DNA from 2 places in the Streptomyces sp. NPDC026659 genome. Region 2 is predicted to be linked to the other one. Evidence: riboswitches for the same ligand, from Rfam matches in the RefSeq annotation. Region 2 holds a riboswitch; the other holds the start of a gene.
What was found. Region 2 has a riboswitch for guanidine ahead of AB0E91_RS23625 (MBL fold metallo-hydrolase). Riboswitches for the same ligand answer to the same signal wherever they lie in the genome.
Positions count from the first base shown of each region.

Region 1: linked by a shared signal. The riboswitch ahead of AB0E91_RS01045 (multidrug efflux SMR transporter) and the one ahead of AB0E91_RS23625 (MBL fold metallo-hydrolase) in region 2 are both predicted to bind guanidine.

Region 1 is NZ_JBEZXY010000001.1:218,107-229,063, reverse strand. It holds gene AB0E91_RS01060 (ATP-binding protein) at 1-329, shown strand, start outside; gene AB0E91_RS01055 (hypothetical protein) at 326-487, shown strand; gene AB0E91_RS01050 (hypothetical protein) at 517-1,878, opposite strand; guanidine-III (ykkC-III) riboswitch at 1,962-2,029, shown strand; gene AB0E91_RS01045 (multidrug efflux SMR transporter) at 2,040-2,354, shown strand; gene AB0E91_RS01040 (SUMF1/EgtB/PvdO family nonheme iron enzyme) at 2,425-3,123, shown strand; gene AB0E91_RS01035 (sucrase ferredoxin) at 3,136-4,032, opposite strand; gene AB0E91_RS01030 (cupin domain-containing protein) at 4,041-5,246, opposite strand; gene AB0E91_RS01025 (BatC protein) at 5,243-5,623, opposite strand; gene AB0E91_RS01020 (CDP-diacylglycerol diphosphatase) at 5,850-6,587, opposite strand; gene AB0E91_RS01015 (helix-turn-helix transcriptional regulator) at 7,021-7,833, shown strand; gene AB0E91_RS01010 (4-hydroxybenzoate 3-monooxygenase) at 8,015-9,193, shown strand; gene AB0E91_RS01005 (AAA family ATPase) at 9,235-9,777, opposite strand; gene AB0E91_RS01000 (permease) at 9,857-10,957, shown strand, end outside.
Region 2 is NZ_JBEZXY010000009.1:257,360-268,316, reverse strand. It holds gene AB0E91_RS23655 (GNAT family N-acetyltransferase) at 1-463, opposite strand, end outside; gene AB0E91_RS23650 (hypothetical protein) at 682-990, opposite strand; gene AB0E91_RS23645 (carbohydrate kinase) at 1,082-2,035, opposite strand; gene AB0E91_RS23640 (LacI family DNA-binding transcriptional regulator) at 2,118-3,182, opposite strand; gene AB0E91_RS23635 (zinc-dependent alcohol dehydrogenase family protein) at 3,430-4,506, shown strand; gene AB0E91_RS23630 (sugar porter family MFS transporter) at 4,503-5,966, shown strand; guanidine-III (ykkC-III) riboswitch at 6,098-6,165, shown strand; gene AB0E91_RS23625 (MBL fold metallo-hydrolase) at 6,177-7,055, shown strand; gene AB0E91_RS23620 (hypothetical protein) at 7,090-8,010, opposite strand; gene AB0E91_RS23615 (GNAT family protein) at 8,161-8,718, opposite strand; gene AB0E91_RS23610 (hypothetical protein) at 8,770-9,777, opposite strand; gene AB0E91_RS23605 (PASTA domain-containing protein) at 9,927-10,957, opposite strand, start outside.

The sequences.
Region 1 (10,957 bases), on a different contig from region 2:
CCCGGCGCCTCACGAATGCCGCCCTTTCCTGCTGGGGCTTGGAAGAGTTGGCCGAGAACGGCGCCCTGGTCGTCTCCGAGTTGGTGGCCAACGCCGTGCGGCATGCCCGGCGGGAGTCCATCCGCGTGGTGGTGGAGCGCACCGCGCCGGGCACGGTTCGTGTGGCCGTGGCGGACTTCTCGCGCGTGCTGCCCGAGCCGTGTACGCCGAAGGACGACGAGGAGGGCGGGCGTGGCCTGGCCCTTGTGGCGGCGTTGGCGGCGAACTGGGGGACGGATGAGCGCCGCTGGGGGAAGGTCGTGTGGGCGGAGCTGGAGGGGCGCGGGTGAGTGACGAAGTGGCCCCTGGTCGCAGCGCGGCCCGAGCCCATCTGTCGCAGTTGATCGAGCTGTTCGGCACGGACGGGTGCCTGCGGATCAGTACGGCCCTCGTTGAATCCGACCCTCCCCCCTTCGGCGGAGAGCCGGAGGACGACGACCAGACGTGACCACCCAGGACGCAGCGAAGCCCCGGCGGTTACAAGTCCGCAGCAGCGAGGATTCGATACATCCGGTCCAGCCCCAGCGCCGAGTTGGCAGCCGCATCGTCCGCCACATGGGGGTCCGGGTCGGAGAGCAGTTGCTCCAGCAGCGCGTCCGGGATGTTGGGATGGCGGGCGACCCCGCCGCGCAGGAACGGCTCGGCGGCAGCGGCGAGTTGCTGAAGGTCCTGCACAGGCAGTGCAGGGTCTTGCAGGGCGACGCAGCGCACATTCGGGTTCGGTTCGTCGACGAACGTGCGCAGTGTGTGACGGGGGAAGTTGGGGTGGTCGACGAGTAGCGGTCGGATGTGGAATACGTCCCCGTGTGCGCGTACCAGCTCTTCCAGGACTTCCGGTGGCGTGTCCGGTCGGCGCGCGGCCGTACGGCGGACGCCGAGGTCCGGGTCGCTGTCCAGCCGACTCCATGCCTCTTCGGGGAGGTCGTGGCAGGAGGCCAGTACGCGCCGGAATGGTGTGTGCGGGCAGTCCAGGTAGGTCAGCCGTTCGTCGAGGGGCGCTTCGCGCAGCCAGGACGGTTCGGCGAAGTTCCACCACAGGGCGATCTCGGCATCGGTGTTTCCGTCGGCGCGTTCCGCCTCCACGCGTGCGTACAGGCGGTCCCGGGTTTCGGCGTCCACGTGGCGGCTCTGCGCGGCCGCGACCCGTACGAGCGGGTCGTCGATGTCCAGTAGGCGAGCGACCGTCTCCGCCGGCAGATGAGGGTTTCCGGCGACAGCCTGAACGACCTCTTCGTCCTCGCTCCGCATGAGCCGCGCGAACTGCTCCGATGTGAGGGGGACGTAGCGCGCCACGTTGACGCGCACGGCGGGGTCGGCGAGGCAGCGCTCCCTCCACTCGGGCGGGACACCCGGTAGCCCGTGCTCGGTGGCGGCTGCGCGGACCTGTGGTTCCGGGTCGGCGAGCAGGTCCGCCTGTACGGCGAGAGGCCGGTCGTGCCAGGCTCGTGCGACCGCGGCGCGCAGGCTCGGACTCGGTGCGCGGACGAGTGCCGTCCGGGGCAGGCCGTAGGCCTCCTCCAGGTCGTCGACGCCCATCGGCACCTTGCGGTCCACCATGTCGCGGACGAAGTCGGCGTACGCGTCACGGATCGCCGGGTCGGGATGTTCCGCGATCCTTCGGCGCATTTCCGGGGAGATCCGGTCACCGTGAAGGCCCACGGCCGTGTCGCCGTCTCCGTGCGTCAGCAGGGCCTCGACCACGGCGTCCGCCAGCCGCCCCTGACGCAGCGCCATCCCGTGCCGGCCGGCCTTGTGTGCGGCCAGGCGGACCAGGACGTCCTGAGGGGCTGCCGGGTTCCGTCCCAGTCCGGACAGCTGGGGGTGAGCGAGGCTCGTCATGCGCTCAACCTAGTCCGGTGGCCGAGTGCTTCCAGCGGTCCTGGCGTCGGATTGCCAACCCGCGCCCGGTGTGAAACTTTGAGCCGGAGCCCCGAACTGGGAGCTTCCGGACGAGGGGTGCCGTACCCGGTGTGCGACAAGACGGCCCACGGGAGGCTGTCGTGGCATGGCTCGTTCTTTGTGTATCGGGTGCTCTGGAGGCCGTCTGGGCCACCGCCCTGGGGAAGTCGGAGGGCTTCAGCCGACTCGTCCCGTCACTGGTCTTCGTCGTGGCGCTCGCCGCGAGCATGGGCGGGCTGGCGTACGCGACGCGGGATCTGCCCATCGGTACGTCCTACGCGGTGTGGGTGGGGATCGGCGCCGTGCTCACCGTGCTCTACGCGATGCTCACCGGGGGTGAGTCGGTGAGTGCGCCGAAGTTGGTGTTCCTGGCTCTGATCGTCGGAAGCGTGATCGGGCTCAAGCTCACCCGGTGAACGCCGGGCGTGATCCCCGTCGACGGCGTCGGTAGGGTGCTCCGTCGTGGACATGGGGGCAGAAAGTCCGATGGTGGCCGTCCCGGCGGGGCGGGTGACTCTGTCGGACCGGCGGACGCGGCGCAGTTGGGCGGTGGAGGTCGCGCCGTTTCGGATGTCGGCGTTCCCGGTCACGCAGGCGTGGTACGCGCAGGTCACCGGTCGGCGGCCGAGCAGCGCCCGGGGTGACCGGCTGCCCGTCGAGGGCGTTTCGTGGTGGGACGCGGTCCGGTTCTGCAACGCGCTGTCCCGGAGTGAAGGGCTGACATCTGCCTATCGCCTCCCCGTAGACGCCGATGCCCATGCCGATGCCCCCGAATGGGACACCTCCGCCGACGGTTACCGGCTGCCGACCGAGGCCGAGTGGGAGCACGCCTGCCGCGCGGACACCACCGGCCCGCGGTACGGCCCGCTCGACGAAGTCGCCTGGTACCAGGGCAACTCGGGCGGCCAGCTCCGCCCCGTCGGCGGCAAGCGGCCCAACGGTTGGGGCCTGTACGACATGTTGGGCAACGTCTGGGACTGGTGCTGGGACGTCTACGACGCCGAGGTGTACGGCACCTATCGGGTGCTCCGTGGCGGTGGATGGGCCGACGAGCACTGGAGTTGCCGGGCATCGGTGCGGCGGCGCAGTCATCCGACGTTCCGGATCGACGACGTGGGATTCCGCGTCGTACGCTCCACGCCGTCGCCGTCGCCGTCGCCGTCGCCGTCGCCGCCCCGGCCGTAACAGCCCTGTTCGTCAGACGGACTTGATCGACGTCACCTCATAACCGACCGTCGGGTGCGGCGCCAGGCCCCGGCACGTCAGCCGGTACGGCGCCGTGTGGCGGGCGCGCAGCGTGAGGTCGAAGGCCGTGGGGCGGGGCGCGTGGAGTTCGACGCGGATGCGCCAGTCGTCGCCGTCGCGGGTGGTGTCGGTGACGGTGTAGGCGTGCCGGGCGGCCGGGCCGAAGCGGGCGAGCAGGGCCGCGACGGCGACCTGTTGTGGGGGAGTGAGGTCGGTGTAGCCGCGCAGGTGGTCCGCCTGGACGCGGCCCGCCAGGTGTTCCCCGACCACCTCGACGGCCGACGCGGCGTCGAGGCGGCCGTAGTACACGCCGTCGGGCAGGAGGACGACGTTGGCGGCGAACCGGTCGCCGCCGACGTGGGTGGATTCCCACACCAGGTTCGGCCAGCGCTCGCTGAGCGCGCGGGCCACGGGACGGCCGCGTACGGCGCAGCAGATGTCGTGCTGGCCGTGGACGCAGACCAGGACGACGGGCGGGTGGTCGAGTTGGCCGGGGTTCTGGAGGGCGTCGGCCGTCTCGGCCAGGTCCTCGTCGCGGGTCCAGGTGCCCCAGCGCTGGCGGTACGCGCCGGTGCGCTCGTAGTGCAGTACGGCCCACCGGCCGGGGCCGTCGGGTCTGGGGCGGGCGAGGCGTCTGACCAGCAGGATCCGGGCGCGGACGGCGTGGGCGGCGGACCAGACGAGGGCCTTGACCTCGGGGGCGAGGCCGAGGCCGTCGAAGCCGTTGGACGGCCAGCCGCCGCGGTACTCGATGAGCACCCAGACGGCACCGCGCGGCGCGGTGCCCGCGAGCGAGTCGCCGCGTATCCGGGCGGCGTCCGCGCAGAAGAAGCGGTCTGTGCCGGTCACCGGAGTGGCTACTGTCCGGCGGGTACCAGTACGCCCGCCCGCAGCAGCCGCCCGGCGAGCGCGAGGCCGAGTTCACCGGCCGTACGGACCTCACCGTCGAGCAGGCCGGTCACGGCGGGCAGGTCGGTCTCCGGGAAGTCGAGCCAGCCGACCCGTGTCATCAGGCGTTCCCCCTCCAGCCGGGTTTCCAGCGCCTCGCGCAGCCGCAGCGGGGAGTCGGGAGTGAGGCTCTCGACGGCCGCGAGCTGGGACAGCGGGCCCAGGGGTGCCGGACGCCCCTGGCTTCGTCTGCTCCGGTGGAGCAGCGGCGCGGAGTCCGTTCCGGCGACGGCGGCGGTGAGGCGTTCGCGGACCGCGTCGATCGCCTCCGCCGTCCCGTCCAGGCCCAGCGGCAGCGAGGCGCGCATCTCCGGGTCCTCGCGCAATGCCGTCAGCGCGGCCTCGGCGAGCTGCTCGGCCAGCGCGTGGCGCGTCCACACGTGGACGCCCAGCGTGAGGTGGACCGAGACCTCGCCCTTCGCCCGGGCGGCGTGCAGCCAGCCGCGCGGGAGGTAGAGCACGTCTCCGGGTTCGAGCACGGTGTCGATGTACGCGGGCCCCTTCGCGGCCTCGGCCACGGCGGCCCGGTGATCGGTCCACGGCTGCTCGCGCAGCGGGTCCGGGTGGACGGGCTCGTGGACGAGCCAGCGCTTGCTGCCCTGGATCTGGACGACGAAGACGTCATGGACGTCGTAGTGATGGTCGAAGCCCTGGTTCTGTGGGGGAGTGACGTAGGCGTTGGCCTGCACCGGGTGTCCCAGTTCCGTGCTCAGCGCGGCGCAGAGGTCGCCGACGGGCGCCCATGTGCGGTGCAGCGCCTGGAGGACGAGCGTGGCGCCATCCGCGAACAGCCGCCACAGCGCCGTGTCGTCGAGCTGGTCGGAGATGGTGGCACCGACTCCGCCGGGCGACGTGAAGGACGACTCGGGTACCACGGCGCCGTCCTTGGCGACGCGCAGGAACGGGGTGCGCAGCCCCCGGCGCGAGACCAGTTCGTCCACGGCACCGGCGTCGAACACGTCCGAGAAGTCGCTCGCGCCCCGGGTGAGCAGCGCGGTCCGCGACCAGACGTTCCGCGCGAAGTCCTCGAAGCCGAGGCCGGTCAGCCGGCGCTCCAGAATCCCGGCGCCCGTGGGGGTGCCGGGATTCCGGGAGCCGGGCCGGAAGTCGGTCAAGAGCCGGCGCCGCTGTCCGCGCCGCCGTCCGCGCTGCCGTCCGCGCTGCCGTCCGCGCCGCTGTCCGCGCTGCCGTCGGCGCCTCCGTCGTGGTGGCCGGGCTCGCCCGCCGCGCCGCCGTCGCCTGGACCCTCTGCCCCGCCATCGGCACCGCCGTCATGGACACCCGGTACCCCGGCCGCGCCACCGTCCGCCGGTCCCTCGGCGCCGCTGTCCGCGCTGCCGTCGGCGCCTCCGTCGTGGTGGCCGGGCTCGCCCGCGGCACCGCCGTCGCCGGGACCTTCGGCGCTGCCGTCCGCGCCTCCGTCGTGCACGCCCGGCTCGCCCGCCGCGCCGCCGTCCGCCGGTCCTTCGTGCTCGTTCGGATCCTTGGACATGGCCACAGTTCCTCCTCGGCATCGACATCGCGTGCCCTGTCGCCCGCCGGCGAGGCCGCTCATGGCTCTCCGGCGATGCGACGACCGCACTCCGACCACGGTCACCCAGAAACGGGCGGCCTGCATCCGGTGGCCTCCGGGCCCCGGCCGCTCCGGCGAGAGAGCAGCGCGCCGTCGGCGGGAAGGCATCTGCCGGACACCGGCAGGTACGTCGGTCGCAGCTGCGTCACCCGTAGACCAGCAGGTAGTCGCAGGTGCTCGTGCCGTCGTGGATCGACGTGTCGCTGTTGAGGACGTAGAAGGTGCCCGCGAAGCCGGTGGACGTGATCTTCGGGACCACGATCAGGGTCTGGTCCGCCATGTTCAGCGAGTTCGGCCGGACCACGTTCTGGTAGAGGAGTGTGAAGAGGTTGTCGCGGAGGTTGGGGAGCCGGAGGATGCGGTACACGCGGTCGCCGCTGCCCGCCGGTCCCGAGACGGGTGCCTGGTTGGCCGTGTCGGCCCAGGCCGAGGGCTGGGTGGCCATGCGGCCGTCCGCCTCGAGCTGCTGCAGCCGCCGCTGGGTGCTCTCCCGGACGGCGGCCATGTGAATGTGCAGCTGCTGGAGGCGGCGGGCGCCCTGTGAATTGATTCCCAACCCGATGTACGGGGCCTGTACGGGGACGTTTCCTCCGCTCCGCGCGTTCTCCCATGCCTCGTGCCAGTAGTTCGGCGCCGCGTCGGTGTGGATAAACGGGCATTCGATACCGGTGATCCGGCAGGTGGGCAGCGTGAGATAGTTGTGCGTGTTCCTGGGCGCGCCGTGCAGAATGATGTAATGCGGGGTCATCACCAGGCAGTCGGGCGTGAGCTGCGGCGGCGGAGGAACGATCCCCTGCGTGCAGTACTGGACGTCGTGCCACAGCGGGTCGTCGTCGGTGGGGCTGCCGCAGAGGGACTGGAGCGAGGTAGGCGGGCAGGTCACGCCCCCTCCGGGAGGGGCGGTGGAGCACGAGGGGTGGGGCGAGGGGCCACCGCCCGACGCCGGGCCCGCCGCCGCGGACGTGCTCACGGTGGCCGCCGCGCCCGTCAGGAGCGCGGTGGCACCGACGGCGCCCGAGAGTGCGACGAATTGACGCCGGGGGAATTCGTTCGCATTCTTCTGGTCGTTCACGCGTGAACTCCTGGAGTGAGAGAGGGGATTTCCGCCCCGTTGGGGATTTCCGTCCCATTTTCCGTTTCTCGCCGATCCGCTCACAGGGTAGGGACGGAGGAAGGGATTTCCCGTCGACTGAACGGGTTGGTTTCACGTGTTCCGCCATTGAGAGGTATTCCATTTGTGGTATTCGGCGGCTCGTGCGGGCGGGGATCGCGGGTCGCCGGTCGCCGGTCGTCGGTCGTCGGTAAAGTGCCGTCCGATGCCGAAAAATCGCCAGCCCGTGGAGCCCGTGGAGCCCGTGGAGTTCCCGGAGTCCTCGGAGCCGGTGCGGGTGCCCCCTCAAGGGGCCGGATGGCTGCCGCACGGCTTCCACCTCGGCCCGCACGCGCACGACCACGGCCAGCTCGTCTACGCCGCCGCCGGTGCGCTGGCCACCACGACCGAGCGCGGTACGTGGGTCGCCCCGGCCCACCGCGTGACCTGGACACCGCCGGGCTTCGCCCACTCCCACCGCTTCTACGGCCGCACCGACGTACGCCTGCTCACCGTCCCGCTCGAACTGTGCGGCGAACTCACCGGTCAACCTTGCGTGTTCGCGGTGAGCCCGCTCCTGCGCGAGGCGGTCCTCGCGCTGACCGGCGACCGGCCCGAGAGTCGCCCCGGCGCCCACGCGCGTCTGCTCGGCGTCGTCGTGGACGAGCTGTCCGACACCCCCGAACAGTCCCTGCACCTGCCCGAACCCCGGGACGACCGGCTCCGCGTCGTCACCGACCTGCTGCACGCCGACCCCGCCCGGGCCGTCACCCTCGCCGACTTGGGCCGGAGGGCGGGGGCCAGTGAGCGGACCCTGAGTCGCCTGTTCCGCGCCGAGCTGGGGATGAGCTTCCACCGCTGGCGTACGACCCTGCGCATCCACCACGCCCTGGCCCACCTCACGAACGGCCTGTCGGTCACCGACACGGCGATGGTGTGCGGGTGGTCCAACCCGTCCAGCTTCATCGACGCGTTCACGGAGGTGGTGGGGCAGACGCCGGGGCGGTACCAGGCGGATCTGCGAGGCGGGGCGAAGTAGCTCCCACCCCCTCAGGAGAGTTGGCGGCTTTTCGGCATTCGCTGTCCCGTCACCGGTGGTTCGGGGCCTCCACCGGGCTCCAGAGTGGTGGTGGGTCGCCCGGCAACACCCCCGGGCGGCACGGTCGTTCACGCCCCGGCGTGCCCGGCCCATCGCTCTGAGCACGGAGGCTCGTACACCCATGACCGCAACACGCGAACACACCACCGTCGCCATCGTCGGAGCCGGCGTCGCCGGGCTGGCGCTCGGCAACTTCCTGCTGCGCAACGGCGTCGGCTGCGTCGTACTGGAGAAGCACAGCCGCGCCTACGTCGAGCAGCGCCAACGGGCCGGGACCATCGACGGTTTCGGGGTGCGCATGTTCCGCGAGTGGGGGCTCGAAGAGGTGCTGGAGGGCGACTCCGTCCCGGAGAGCGAGGGCGCCTTCTTCATCGACGGGGAGGCGATGCCGATCGAGGTGGACGACGACAACGAGAGCCTGTACTGCCCGCAGCAGGTCCTCGTGCGCAACCTCACCGACGTCTTCCTGCGCGACGGCGGGGAGCTGCGGTACGAGGCGGCGGACGTGGCGCTGGAGAACCTGGAGGGCGTCAACGGCGAGCGGCCGTACGTCCGTTACCGGGACGCCGACGGTGCGACGAGGGTCCTCGACTGCGACTACATCGCCGGTTGCGACGGCTTCCACGGCGTCAGCCGCCGCTCCGTCCCCGCCGACGCCCTGACCGAGTACTCCCACGAGTACGGATACTCCTGGCTCAGCGTCCTCGCGGCCGTCCCGGCGAACCCGTCCGGCATGGCGATCCACGCGCGCGGCCTCGCCGGGATGATCCCGCGCGGGGAGCGGGCCAGCCGTATCTACCTGCAGTGCGGCGTCGACGACACCGTCGAGCAGTGGCCGGACGATCGCGTCCGGAGCGAGCTGGAGGCCCGGTTCGGCATCCCGGTCCCGACCGGCGAGATCGTCACCAGGCAGATCGTCCCGCTGCGCAGTGTGGTCGTCGAGCCGATGAGCCACGGCAGGCTGTACCTCCTCGGCGACGCGGCCCACATCGTCCCCCCGATGAGCGCCAAGGGCATCCACCTCGCCCTCCACGACGCCGAGGTCTTCGCCCGCGCCGTCATCCACCACGCCGAGCACGGCGACACGAGCCTGCTCGACAGCTACTCGGACACCTGCCTGCCCCACATCTGGAACTACCAGGCCTTCGCGACCTGGATCACCGACGTCATGCACAACGCCGGTGACACCACCCACGAAGGGGAGTTCCGCAAGCGGGTCGCCCGGGCCGAACTCCGGCGCCAGTTCACGTCCGAGGCGGCGGGCAGGCTGTTCGGGGAACTCACGGCGGGGACCAACTAGGCGGTTCGGCGGCGGTCCAGCCTTGAGCGGCGTGCGCGTTCTCAGCGGTCGATGGGCGCCACGCCGTCGAGCCCCGTCTCGCGCAGGACGCGCGTCACCGTGTCGTTCAGGGTGCTGTCGGCGGGGACGACGGTCTCGATGCCGCTGGGGAGCAGGTCGCGCTCGCGGTACCAGTCGCGCAGGTGGGCGTGGGTGACCGCGGCCTGGAGTGCCGGGTCGGGTTTCGTGGCGTGGCGGAGCAGGGTCTCCTGGAGGGGGACGTCGAGGTAGTAGCAGCGGGAGACGCCTCGGTGGTCGCGTACGAGGTCCTCCAGCATCGTGGCGTAGCGGTCGGCGTACAGGATGCCCTCGACGACCGTGTGGAACCCGGCGTCCAGGGCGTAGCGGGCCGTCATGCCGATCAGGCCGATGTTGGCCCCGCCGGGGCGGTCGCGCTCGCGCAGGACGACGCGGCGCAGGTTGTCCTGGCCGACCAGGGCCAGGTTGCGGCCGAACCGTTCGCGCAGTCCGGCCGCGACCGAGGACTTGCCCGAGGCGCTGTTCCCCCGCAGGACGATCAGCCGTGTCTCTTCGGTTCCCACCATCACGCGGGCACGATATCGGCGGCATCGGCCCGGTGTCCGCCCACTGGCGGGCTCCCCTCCGCCTCACTACCGTCGACGTGTGACCGCGCCATCACGCACCCACCAGGCCGCGCCGGGCCCCGGCCGGGCACGGCTCCTCACCGGGTTCCTCATCGCGGTCGTCGTCTTCGTCGTCGTGCTGCTCTGGGCGAAGTGGCTGCCGTACACCGCGAAGGTCGTCGGCCTCAAGGAGAGCCACACGTGGTCGGGTTCGAGCATTCTCGGCGTCGGCGGCGTCCAGCCGGGGGAGGCGCCGAGTTGGCACGCGGCGACCTCGTTCCTGGTGGCCTACCTCGTCGCGGTCTGGAAGGCGCTCGTCGCCGCCCTGCTGATCAGCGCGGCGCTCCAGGCGCTGATCCCACGGGACTGGCTGGTCCGCGCGCTCGACCGGGGCGGGCGGTGGTCCGGCGCCGTCGCGGGCGGGCTGCTGAGCACGCCGTCGATGATGTGCACCTGCTGTACGGCCCCGGTGGCGGTCGGTCTGCGGCGCAGCGGCGCCTCGACCGCCGCGACGGTGGCGTACTGGCTGGGCAACCCGCTCCTCAACCCCGCGGTCGTGGTGTTCCTGCTGCTCGTCGCGCCCTGGCAGTGGACAGTGGTGCGGGTGGTGGTCGGCGTGGTCACGGTCGTCGCCGGGGCGGTGCTGGTGAGTCACCTCGCGGATCGCCGTCGTACGGCGGCGGTGGGCGCGCCCGGGGTCTCCGGGCCGGGGCAGCCGGTCGGGGTTCCCGTGGCGTCCGGGCAGACTCAGCCGGTCGGCGTTCCCGTGGCCTCCGCGCCGGGCGAACCCGCCGCGCCCAAGGACGTGGCCCTGCGGTTCCTCCGGACACTGGCCCGGATGACGCTCGTCCTCGTCCCCGAATACCTGCTGGTGGTCCTGCTGATCGGCGCCTTCCGGGGCTGGATGCTGCCGCTCACGCAGGACGCCGTCGGCCACGGCATGCCGACGGTGGTGGCCGCCACGGTGATCGCCGCGATCCTGGGCACGCTCTTCGTCATCCCCACCGCCGGCGAGATCCCGATCATCCAGGGCCTGGCGGTCCTCGGCCTCCCGGCGGGCGTCCTCGGCGCCCTTCTGATCACCCTGCCCGCCGTCAGCCTGCCGAGCATGGTCATGGTCGGCCGGGCGTTCGGTTGGCGG
Region 2 (10,957 bases):
AGGCGGCGAACGTCTGGGCGAGGTCGTCGGGGACGGTTCCGTGCCAGGACGCCAGGCGGTAGCCGGGATGCGGACGCTCGACGATCGCGGCAAGGGCGGTGGTGTCCACGTCGGCCGGCGGCAGGCGGGAGAACCTCAGAGTGAGGACCTTGCGGAAACCGCGAGCCGACAGGAAGTGGTCGCCGGACGAGCCTGCCTCGGCCTGGGCGATGACGCGGCGCCGGGCGTTGTCCCGGGCGGCGGCCACGGCGGCGTCGAGGAGTCGGGAGCCGACGCGCTTCCGGCGCTCGACGGGGTGGACGCGAAGGGTCAGTTCGGCCAGGTGTTCCTGCCCGGGGCCGGTGAACAGGCGCAGAAAGGCCGTACCGACGGGGATGGCGTCGGCGTCGGACGCCAGCCATGCGAGGCGTCGGCTGTGCGGCCCGTGAGCGGGGTCGATCAGTGGGGTGATGTGGAGCGACAAGGTTTCTCCGTCGTGAGGAGGCGGCAAAGGGCACTACGCGGGCTCAACCCCTGGGCACTCCTGCGCATGTGCTCCACACCTCCTCGTCGACGGCGCCGGTCCGGAACGGGTGGACGGCTGCTCGAACCTAGCCGCCCCCTCGCCTCCTCGGCAAAGGTTTAAAGGGGGCGGATCCGCACCACAACCGGGCCCTCGCTCCCCCGGACGACGAACCGAATTCAGCCGACCGCGTCGGGCTCCACCTGATCGCGCCCAGCCACGTCCTCGGCCGCCGCGGCCGTCTCCGCCGCCGCGATGTCGATGAAGCGACGTATCGCTTCGGCGGGCATGTCGAGCCCCTGGGAAGCCGCGTGTTCGTCGCCGAAGACCTGGACGGCCTCGGCGACGGCCATGGCGAGTTCCGCTTCCGCCTTGCGCAGCTTGACCTCGGCCTTGTCGACGGTGTCGACCACTGTCAGCTGACGGCGCTGCTTCTCCTGGAGTCGCTGCTTGCGGGATGGCGTCTTGCCGGTGTTCTGCACAGTCACACCATGATCATAAACAGTGGCGTGGCCAGAGATGTAATCGACAACTTCGCTTCGTCGGAGGGTTGTTCATGGCCCCGCCCCACGAGGCGTCTCAGGCCGACAGCTCCCACGCGTACGGCGGCTCCGCCCCCGAGCGGGAGCAGGTGAGCGCGGCGGCGCGAGCCGCGAAGCCGAGTACGTCGCGCCAGACCTCGGCGTCGAGTCCCGCGACGGCCGTGTGGCTCAACGCGTCGATCTCCCGCAGCCGATGGAGGAGCGCGGCGTTGACCGTGTCGCCCGCCCCGATCGTGTCGACCACCGCGACCTTCGTACCCGGCACGCTCACCTGGCCCGCGCCCCGGCTCCACACGCTCAGGCCGTCGCCGCCCCGGGTCAGGACGATCGCCGCCGGGCCGTACTCCAGCCATGCGGTCAGGTGGGTGTCCAGGTCGCCGTCGGGGCCGAGGTCCGCGAGCCAGAGGGCGTCCTCGATCGAGAGCTTCAGCAGCGCGACGTGGGGCAGCCAGGCGAGGAACCGCTTGCGGTAGGCGTCGGCGTCCGCGATCAGGCCGGGCCGGATGTTGGGGTCGAGGGCGGTGAAGACGCCGTTCGCGAACTCCCGGCGCAGCAGCGCCTCGTACGCGCTCGCACCCGGCTCCAGTACGAGCGAGCAGGTGCCCACGGACAGGGCGGTGGCGCCCTCCGGCAGCGCGGGCGGGAGCGCGAAGAGGCGGTCGGCGGTGCCCTCGGTGTAGAAGCCGTATCCCGCCGATCCGTCGCTGCCCACGTTGGCCACCGCCAGCGTCGTCGGCTCGGAGCCGCGCTGGACCAGTTCGGTGTCGACACCCGCGTCCCGCAGCCCCGCCAGCAGGGCGGCGCCGAAGGCGTCCGTGGACACCCGCGAGCAGAACGACGTCGGGGAGCCGAGGCGGCCGAGCGCGACGGCGACGTTGTACGGCCCGCCGCCCCGCTGCGGGAGAAGCTGCGGCAGCGGGGACGCCGACTCGGAGGTGGTGACGGGGGCGGGCACGAGGTCGATGAGCGCCTCGCCGGCGACGACGATCACTGTGCTGATTCCTTTCGGTGCGCCGTGGAGCGGCGGGGCGATATGTATGAACTAGCCTGCGGGACAACAGAGTTGGGGCGCGCTACGGCGACGCCGGCGGGGCATCGGCCGCTCCGGCCGCCCCGACGGGACCGGCCCCCGGCGGACATCCGCAGGACGTCCGGTGGACCACCGCGCACGGCAGCCGAACCGTCCTCGCCGCACGCTCCGGCGCGTCCAACCGGTCGAGGAGCATCCGCAGCGCCACCCTCCCGACCTCACGGCTCGGCTGACGAACGGCCGTGAGGCTGGGCGAGAACAGGTCCGCCCACTCGAAGTCGTCGAAGCTGACGAGCGCGATGTCCTCGGGGATGCGTAGCCCCGCGTCGCGGAGCGCCTGGAGCGCGCCGATGGTCATCGCATTGTTCGCCGCGATGAGAGCCGTGGGACGGCCGGAGCCCGACAGCAGGCGTTCCGTCGCGAGACGCGCGCCCTCGGACGCGGAGTTGCCGTGGTCGAGCAGCTCGGGGTCGTACGGGAGTCCGGCCGCGCGCAGCCCCTCCCGGTACCCCTCGATCCGCTCGGTCGTCGTGCTCAGCCCGGCGAGGCCCGCCACCATCGCGATCCGCCGGTGGCCGAGCGAGGCGAGGTGTTCCACGAGTTCCCGTACGGGCGCGGCGCCCTCGGCGCAGACCTGGTCGTACGCCGGTTCCTCGGACTCGTCGACGAGGCGGTCCAGGAAGACGGCGGGGACGGCGGCGCGGCCGAGGTAGTCGAGGAGGGCCGACGGCTGGGCCGAGGGGGCGATGATCACGCCGTCGACGCGGCGCTCGTGGAGCATCCGGACCACGCTCAGCTCGTGCGCGGGGTCGTCGTGCGGGTCGGCGATGAGCAGTCCGTAGCCGGTGGTGAGTGCCTCGGCCTCGACGCCCTGGAGGATCTCGGTGAAGTAGGGGTTGCTGATCGCGGAGACGGCCAGGCCGACGGAGCGGGTGCGGGAGGTCACGAGGGAGCGGGCGAGGGAGTTGTGGATGTAGCCCAGTTCCTCGATGGCGCGGAGCACCGCGTCGCGGGTCGCGGGCCGTACCGGACGTGTGGCGTTCAGCACGTGGGAGACCGTGGCCACCGAGACACCCGCGCGCCTCGCCACGTCCGCCATCGTCCGCATCCCGTACTCCTTCGTGTGCCCCGTACCGCGTGGTTCCGCCTGTTCGCCCGCCCATGGCGGGGCCGGACGGCGGTGAGCGCGCCGGGGCCGGCGCGGGCCGTCCGTCCATGAGACCTCGTCCGTCGGGGAGACAGACGCCGAAGACCTATGAAAAGTCACACGTAAGCGTTTGCGCAAGCGCTTACGTGGCGATTATGTTTCCCCGCGTCTTCGGACATCCGTCCGCACACCGCTGTGAGGAGGCGCCATGCGCGCTGTCGTGGTCACCCAGCCGGGAAGCGCCGAGCTGACCGCCATACCCGATCCGAGTCCCGGTCCCTCGGAGGTGGTCGTCCGCGTCAGCTCCTGCGGCCTCTGCGGCACGGACATGCACATCCTGGGCGGCGAGTTGCCGTCCGTGAGCTACCCGCTCGTCCCCGGCCACGAGCTGACCGGTGTCGTGGTGGAGACGGGCCGGGACGTACGCTTCCCGCTCGTCGGCCAGCGGGTCGCCGTGGACCCCAACACCCCGTGCGGCGCCTGCCATTACTGCCGGATCGGCCGCGGCAACCTCTGCGAGCACTACACCGCGGTCGGCGTGACCCGTAACGGCGGTTTCGCCGAGTACGTCGCGGTCCCCGCGGGCCGCTGCCACGTCCTGCCCGAGGGGCTGTCCGAGGCCGCCGCCGGTCTCGTCGAGCCCCTCTCCTGCGCCGTCCACGGCCTCAGCCGCCTCCCCCGACGGCCCGGAGAGCACTACCTCGTCTACGGCGCCGGGACCATGGGTCTGATGATGGCGGCCCTGGTGGCGCACTCGGGTGCGGCCTCCGTGTCCGTCGTCGACCCCAACACCCGCCGCCTGGACCTCGCCAAGCGCATGGGCGCCGACGCCACCGCCGCCAACGCCGACGAACTCGGCCGCGAGCAGGGCTTCGAGGTAGTGATCGACGCGACCGGCGTCATCGCGGCCATCGAGGACGGCCTGGGCCGCGTCCGCAAGGGCGGCACGTTCCTGCAGTTCGGCGTCGCGGACCCGGCCAAGCGGGCCTCGTTCTCGCCGTTCATGGTCTACAACCGCGAGATCGACATCATCGGCTCCATGGCGGTGCACAACGGCTTCCAGCCCGCGGTGGAGATCCTCGCCGGTGGACTGGACCTCGACCCGCTCGTCAGCGACGTACTGCCGCTGGAGAACTTCGACGAGGCGGTACGGCTCTTCCGCGCCGGTGCGGGTCAGAAGATCCACCTCGCGCCGCAGCTGGACGACCCGCGCGTCGCGGCGGCCACGGACGCCACCGCGCGCACGACCGGCACGGCGGCCTCGAACACGGGCGCGGCGTCGTGAGCGCCCTGGTGGAGTCCGAGGCCGCGCCGCAGCGGCGGCCCCGGCTGCGGAACGCCCTGATCTGGGTGTTCGGTGCCCTCGGCGGCATCCTGTGGGGCTACGACACGGGCGTGATCTCCGGTGCGATGCTCTTCATCCGCCAGGACATCGCCCTGACGCCCCTCATGGAGGGCCTGATCGTCTCCGGGCTCCTGGTGGGCGCGATGGCGGGCGCCGGGCTGGCCGGAAAGCTCTCCGACGCGTGGGGGCGGCGCCGGCTGATCCTGGGCGCGGCGCTGGTCTTCATCGCGGGTACGGTCGGCGCGGCGCTCTCCTCCGACGCGTCGCTCCTGATCGGCGCGCGCGTGCTCATCGGCGTCGGCGTGGGCATCGCCTCGGTCGTGGTCCCGCTCTATCTGACGGAACTGGCGCCGATGGAGGTGCGCGGCGGACTCGCCTCCCTCATGCAGCTCCTGGTGACCGTCGGCATCTTCCTGGCCTACCTCACCGACTACGCGCTGGCCCCCGCGCACGCGTGGCGCTGGATGATCGGGCTCGGCGTACTGCCCGCCGCCGTCCTCGCCCTCGGCATCCTCACCCAGCCGGAGAGTCCCCGCTGGCTGGCGGGGCGGGGCCGCCGGGACGACGCCCAGGCCGCCCTGACCCTCCTGCGCGGCGACGACGAGGCCGCCCGGACCGAGCTGCTCGACATCGAGAAGACCCTGGCGGAGGAGCGCGCGGCGACGCAGCGGCTGTCCCTGCGCGACCTTCTCTCCCCGCGCCTGCGGCCCATGCTGGTCGTCGGTCTGCTGCTGGTGTTCTTCCAGAACTTCGGCGGCATCAACACGATCATCTACTACGCCCCGACGCTCCTCACGAGCATCGGCTTCGGCAACAACGGCGCGATCCTCGCGAACGTCGGCATCGGCCTGGTCAACATGCTGATGACGCTCCCCGCGATGCGCCTCATCGACCGCCGCGGCCGTCGCCCCCTCCTGCTCTGGGGCTCGGTCGGCATGTGCGCGGGCATGGCCGTCCTGGCCGCGGTGAACCTCACCCCCCTCGGCCACGGCTCCCTCCTCGCCCCGCTCACCCTCTTCGGCGTCGCCCTGTACGTCGCCGCCTTCGCGGCCTCCTGGGGTCCGGTGCAGTGGGTGATGCTCCCCGAGCTGTTCCCCACCCGCATCCGCGCGGGCGCGGTCGGCGTGTGCGTCGTCTTCAACTGGCTCTTCAACATGGCCGTGGCGCTGGTCTTCCCGTCGCTCCTCCACGCGTGGGGTGCCGGGGCGAACTTCGTCATCTTCGCCGTGACGACGTTCCTGTCCGGGGTCTTCGTGAAGCGGCTGCTGCCGGAGACGAAGGGACGGTCGCTGGAGCAGATCGAGCGGGAGGTGCTGCGGCGGGAGGACGCGGCGACCTCTGCGGCGGACGAGGCGGACGAGGCGGACGAGGTGACTCCCTCGACGGTGTCGGTGTCCTGATCGGGACGGGGTCGCGTCGCGTGATCCGTGAGCCGTGAGCCGCGCCGGGGGTTGTTTCCCCCGGCGCGGCTTTCGCGCATGGGCCGGCGAGGAGGCCAGGAACAGCAGCTCAGCGCCGTGGTAGCTTCGTCGTGGAGGCTCGTAGGTGCCTGCCCCGGACGAGATGTGCGCCGTACCCGGCCCGCCAAGACGACGCACTCAGGAGGCGTCGTGGACGCAGGCACACCTTCCACCGATTCCGTCGGCCCGGTTCCCCGGCCCCGCGAGTTCGACGTCCGCTGGATCCACGGTTCACCGTCGGCCAAGCACAACACCGACCCGGACATCCAGGTCTACGCGTGCGACGAGCACACGGTCATCCTGCGGCAGAACATGGCGATCGACTACGAGGCGCCCTTCCTGTTCCTGCTCTTCGGAGACGCCCGGGCGGTGCTGATCGACACCGGTGCCACGGAATCCGCGGAGTTCTTCCCCTTGCGGCGCGTGGTCGACGAGCTCGTCGAGGACTGGCTCGCCCGCCACCCCCGCTCCGGCTACCACCTGCTGGTGCTGCACACCCATCCCCATGGCGACCACGTCGCGGGCGACGGCCAGTTCGCCGGCCGTCCCGACACCACGGTCGTCGGCGCCGACCTCACCACCGCGTGGAAGTACTTCGGGTTCGAGGAGAACCCCGCCGCCGTCGCCCGGGTCGATCTGGGAGGCCGCGTGCTCGAATGCCTGGCCACCCCCGGGCACCACCAGGCGGCGGTGACGTTCTACGACCCGTGGACCGGGTTCCTGCTCACCGGTGACACGGTCTACCCCGGCCGGCTGTACATCCAGGACCGGTCCGCCTTCGCCCGGAGTATCGACCGGCTGATCGAGTTCTCCGCACGTCGGCCGGTCACTCACGTCCTGGGCTGCCACATCGAGATGACCACCGAACCGGGCGTGGACTACCCGATCCGCACCACCTACCAGCCCGACGAGCCCCCACTGCAGATGACACCGGGCCACCTGCACGAGATCCGCGCCGCGCTCAAGGAAATCGGTGACCGGCCCGGACGACACGCCTTCCCCCTCTTTGTCATCTGCCCGGACGACTGACCTCGCACAGTGTCGTTCCGTCGCCCTCGGGATCTCAGAGCCTGAAGTCGATCTCCTTTTCACGCATCAGCGTCTCCAACTCCTTGTCCGACAGGGGCCGTAGAGAGCTCAGAAAACGGCGTAGCCCCGCTTCGTCCAGGGTCTGGCTGGAGACCTCGAACTCCGCGTTCCCGTGGCGGCGGGTGAGGGTAATCGCGTGGCCGCCGGGGAAGTCGACGACCGTGCGCATGTCGCCGGGGGCGGTCACCTCGCAGGTTGCCCCCTTCTGCAGGACAGCGGGGCACTGGAGCGTCGGCGTGACGGGTGGGCGGACGACGAGGTCCACGTACCCGCGTTCGTCCTGTCGGGCGGCGCGGTAGCTCACGCTGAAGTAGGCGGGGCCGATTTCGGCGCGGGAGAGTGTCATGCCCGGGGGCGGGGTGCCCAGGTACTGGAGTTCCGCGCGCTCTCGGTAGCGGGCGAAGTCCGCGTCGTGGCGGCGCTGTTGGGCGTGCGCCGGGCCGATGAAGCCGCCGTACGCCACCGAGGTCACCAGCACGGCGACCGCGCCCAGACGGACCCACCTGCTCGGGACGAAGAACGCGGCGGCCACGGCGTACGGCACTCCCACCAGCGCGATCCGGGCATCGGCACTCCCCAGGTCGACGCCCGCGTCATAGGCGACCAGGCCCGCCAGGACGCCGAGCGTGCCGAGCGCGAAGACGGACACCGCCCAGCCGAGCCGCTGCCGCGTGGAGCCGCACTGAGGCACCACGGTCCGCGCCGGCCCGGCCGCGGCGACCAGCACACCCACCGTCACCGGCACCCCCAACGCGAGCACCAGCCCCATCGCCCCTGCCCCACCACCCCACCCCGACGCCAACAACACCAGCCCGAGCATCGGCACGGCGGCCGCCATCAACGCCCAGACCAGGAAGAGATGCAGGGCCGTCAGCGCCCGTCTGTCGCTCATCATGCCGCCGGATGCTGCCAGTTGGGGTGCTGGGGCACATGAGTACGTGTACTCAACGCGCGCGGGTGGCGCCCGGCGGCTACTTCAGGAGCCGGAAGCCGGGTTCCCGGCGGCGGGCCCGGAGGAATTCCGCCGAGTGCAACCGGTGTGGCGCTACCGCTCGATCCGGTGGTTGCGCGCCGTCTCCGCGCGGACGGCCCAACGCTCGTGGTCCCTCCACTCGCCGTTGATGAGCTGGAAGGCGGCCGAGTAGCCCTCGCGTTGGAATCCCAGGCGTTTGACGAGGTTCAGTGAGGGAGTGTTGTCGGGCTGGATGTTCGCCTCCAACCGGTGCAGCGCGAGCTGGTCGAAGGCGTGCTGTATGACGAGGCCCACGCCTTCGGTCATGTACCCGCGACCGGTTGTGGACGCGTAGGCGACGTAACCGAGGGCTCCGCTTTGGAGGCCGCCTCTGACGATGTTGTTGATGTTGACGCTGCCGACGATGTCGCCACGGCCGCGAAGGCAGATGACGAAGCCCTCGTGTGTCGGCTGGTCGAGCCGAGCGAGGAAGTCCTCGAAGGCTTCTACCCTCAGTTCACGAGCGCCCACCCAGCGCCGGAGCATCTCCGCGCTTTGCTGGTTCAGGACCCTGAGGTTGTCGTAGTCCGCGCAGCTGACATGGCGTATCGACACCCGCGGCCCTTGCCGAAGATCACCGGTGGTTCCCATCTTGGGATCCTAGACAGGCTGTTCAGAATGGCTTCAGCGAAATCCTCGTGGTCAGCAGCCCCGGTCGTAGAGCGCCCGCAGCCACGGTTCCCTGACGGCGGGCAGCCGGGCGAGCGTGTTCCGGAACGCGTACCCGGACGGCTCGAACGGGTACCACGGGTGCGGCGGCAGCGGGTCGTCGCGCTCCGTGCCCGGTGGCAGGCCGCCGACGACCGGCAGTCGGGTCTGGTGTGGCGGGAAGGCGAGTTCGGACCAGAGCGCGGCGTCCATGGGTACCGGCACCGCTCCGGCGCGCGGTTGCCAGATGTCTCCGGTCTGCGGGTGGACCGGTACGAGCACCAGGTCGGCGGACGGCTCGCCGAACCCCGGTCCGGCCAGGTCGAGCCGCTGCGCACCCTTCCCGGCGGGCAGCAGCGCGCCGAGTGCCGGGCCGAGGAGCTTGGCGAGCGGCCCGGGAGCCACCTCGACCGGCGCGCCCTTGGCGGCCGCCACCACATGGGCGAGGGCCACTCCGGCCGGGATGTCCTGGAACGTGCTCAGCCGGTGCCACAGCGCGCCGGTGGCCAGCAGCTCCGGCCAGTCCATGACGGGCCGCTCCGGCGGGCCGGGCAGCCGTACGACTGCCTGTGGTACGAGCCGGACGAGCTGCCAGCACCCGCAGTCGTCCATCCTCGTTCCGACCGGCAGATCGCAGTCCACGCAGGCGAGGTTCGGGCCGTCCCGCCCGTCGATCCCCATGCAGTAGCCCGCGGCCCGCTCCATGATCAGCCGGGTGCCGCGGGTGTCGCCGGGCGCGAGGAGGACGGTGTCCGACGGTCCGTCGGACAGCGCGGCGACCGGCGCGAAGTATCCCCGTTCCGCCGCCTCGTCCGGTCCGACCTCGTCCCACTGCCGCCACGGCGGCCCGTACGGTGCGGGGTCGAGGGCGTAGGAACCGGCCTCCAGCAGTGGCGGGTGCAGTGTCTCCCAGTGGGTGTCGATCAGGTGGATCGGCAGTGCCACCCGCGAGACCGCCGCCGTCAGAACCGCACCGCAGCCCGCACACCCGAACACCGCCAAGCCGTCCCCTCCCACCGTCGAAACCTCTGCATCCCACCAGCGGGCCGACCTGCGGCGCAACGGGTTTTCAGGCGCCCGCGAACGCCCCACCGTGAACGCCCCACCGACCATCCGGCGGTGGCGTCCGGCGTGTGCGTCCTCCGGTTCCCTCAGCCCGAGTGCCAGCGGTCGCGGCCGTCGGAGCCGGGGCCGCAGACCATGGAGGTGCCTGCCCGGGTGACGCCCCGGGCTCCTGGGGGAGAGCAGAAGGCGCCGGGGTGGACGACCGCTCCACCGCCGCCTCCGGTGGACGAGGACGAGCCGCCACTTGTGGACGAGCCCCCGCCGCTCGTGCTGGAACCTCCCGCCGCGTCAGCGGCTCCCGATCCGCCACCTCCACTCGTCGTACTGCGCACCCGGTCATCCGTACGGTCCCGGTAGTCCGGAACCCCGTCGTCGTCCTTGTCCCCCAGGTAGGAGCCCTCCGTCGCGCACCCCGCCTTCGGGGAGGCCAGCCCGAGGGTGACCTCGGCGGTGATGTCGTCGCCCTGCGCGGGGTCCTGCTCGCACACGAGCCAGGAGTCGTGGTCACCGTCGGGCAGCGCGTCGTTCATGTAGTGCGACTCGGCCCGGATCGCGGACTCGGACACGCCCAGGTCCGTCAACTCCGCGACAGCGGCCCGCCAGATCCGCCCCGTCAGGCCCGGCATCACCGGCCACGGAATCCTCGCGCCGTCCTTCTCGGGGCACGGTTCACCGGACTTGACGGCGGCGAAGGTGATCGCCCTGGGACCGCCGGGTGAGTTCTGGAAGCAGACCACCCAGCCCGACCGCACGAGGATCGAGCGGTGTTCGGCGGAGGCGTCGTGGCGGTCGGTGGTGTAGCCCAGCGCACGGGCGGCGGTCTCCGCCCGGTCGAGCGGCTTGCCCCGGTAACTCGGAGGCGGGGCGGGCTCGTTCTGCCGCTGCCGGGACGGCTCGGTGCTCGGTTCGTGGGTGCGTGCCGAGGCCGGTTTGGCGTCCGTCCGGGCGGTGTCGTCGAGTTGGCCGCCCACGCCCGAGCCGATGCCCAGGAGGAAGAACGCCCCGACGCTCGCGCCGAGTCTGGCGAACCAGCGCCAGGGCGGGAGGAACCAGAGCAGTACGACGGCGGCGACCATCGCGAGGAAGCCCAGCGGGAGGCTGAACGCGCTGATGAGGG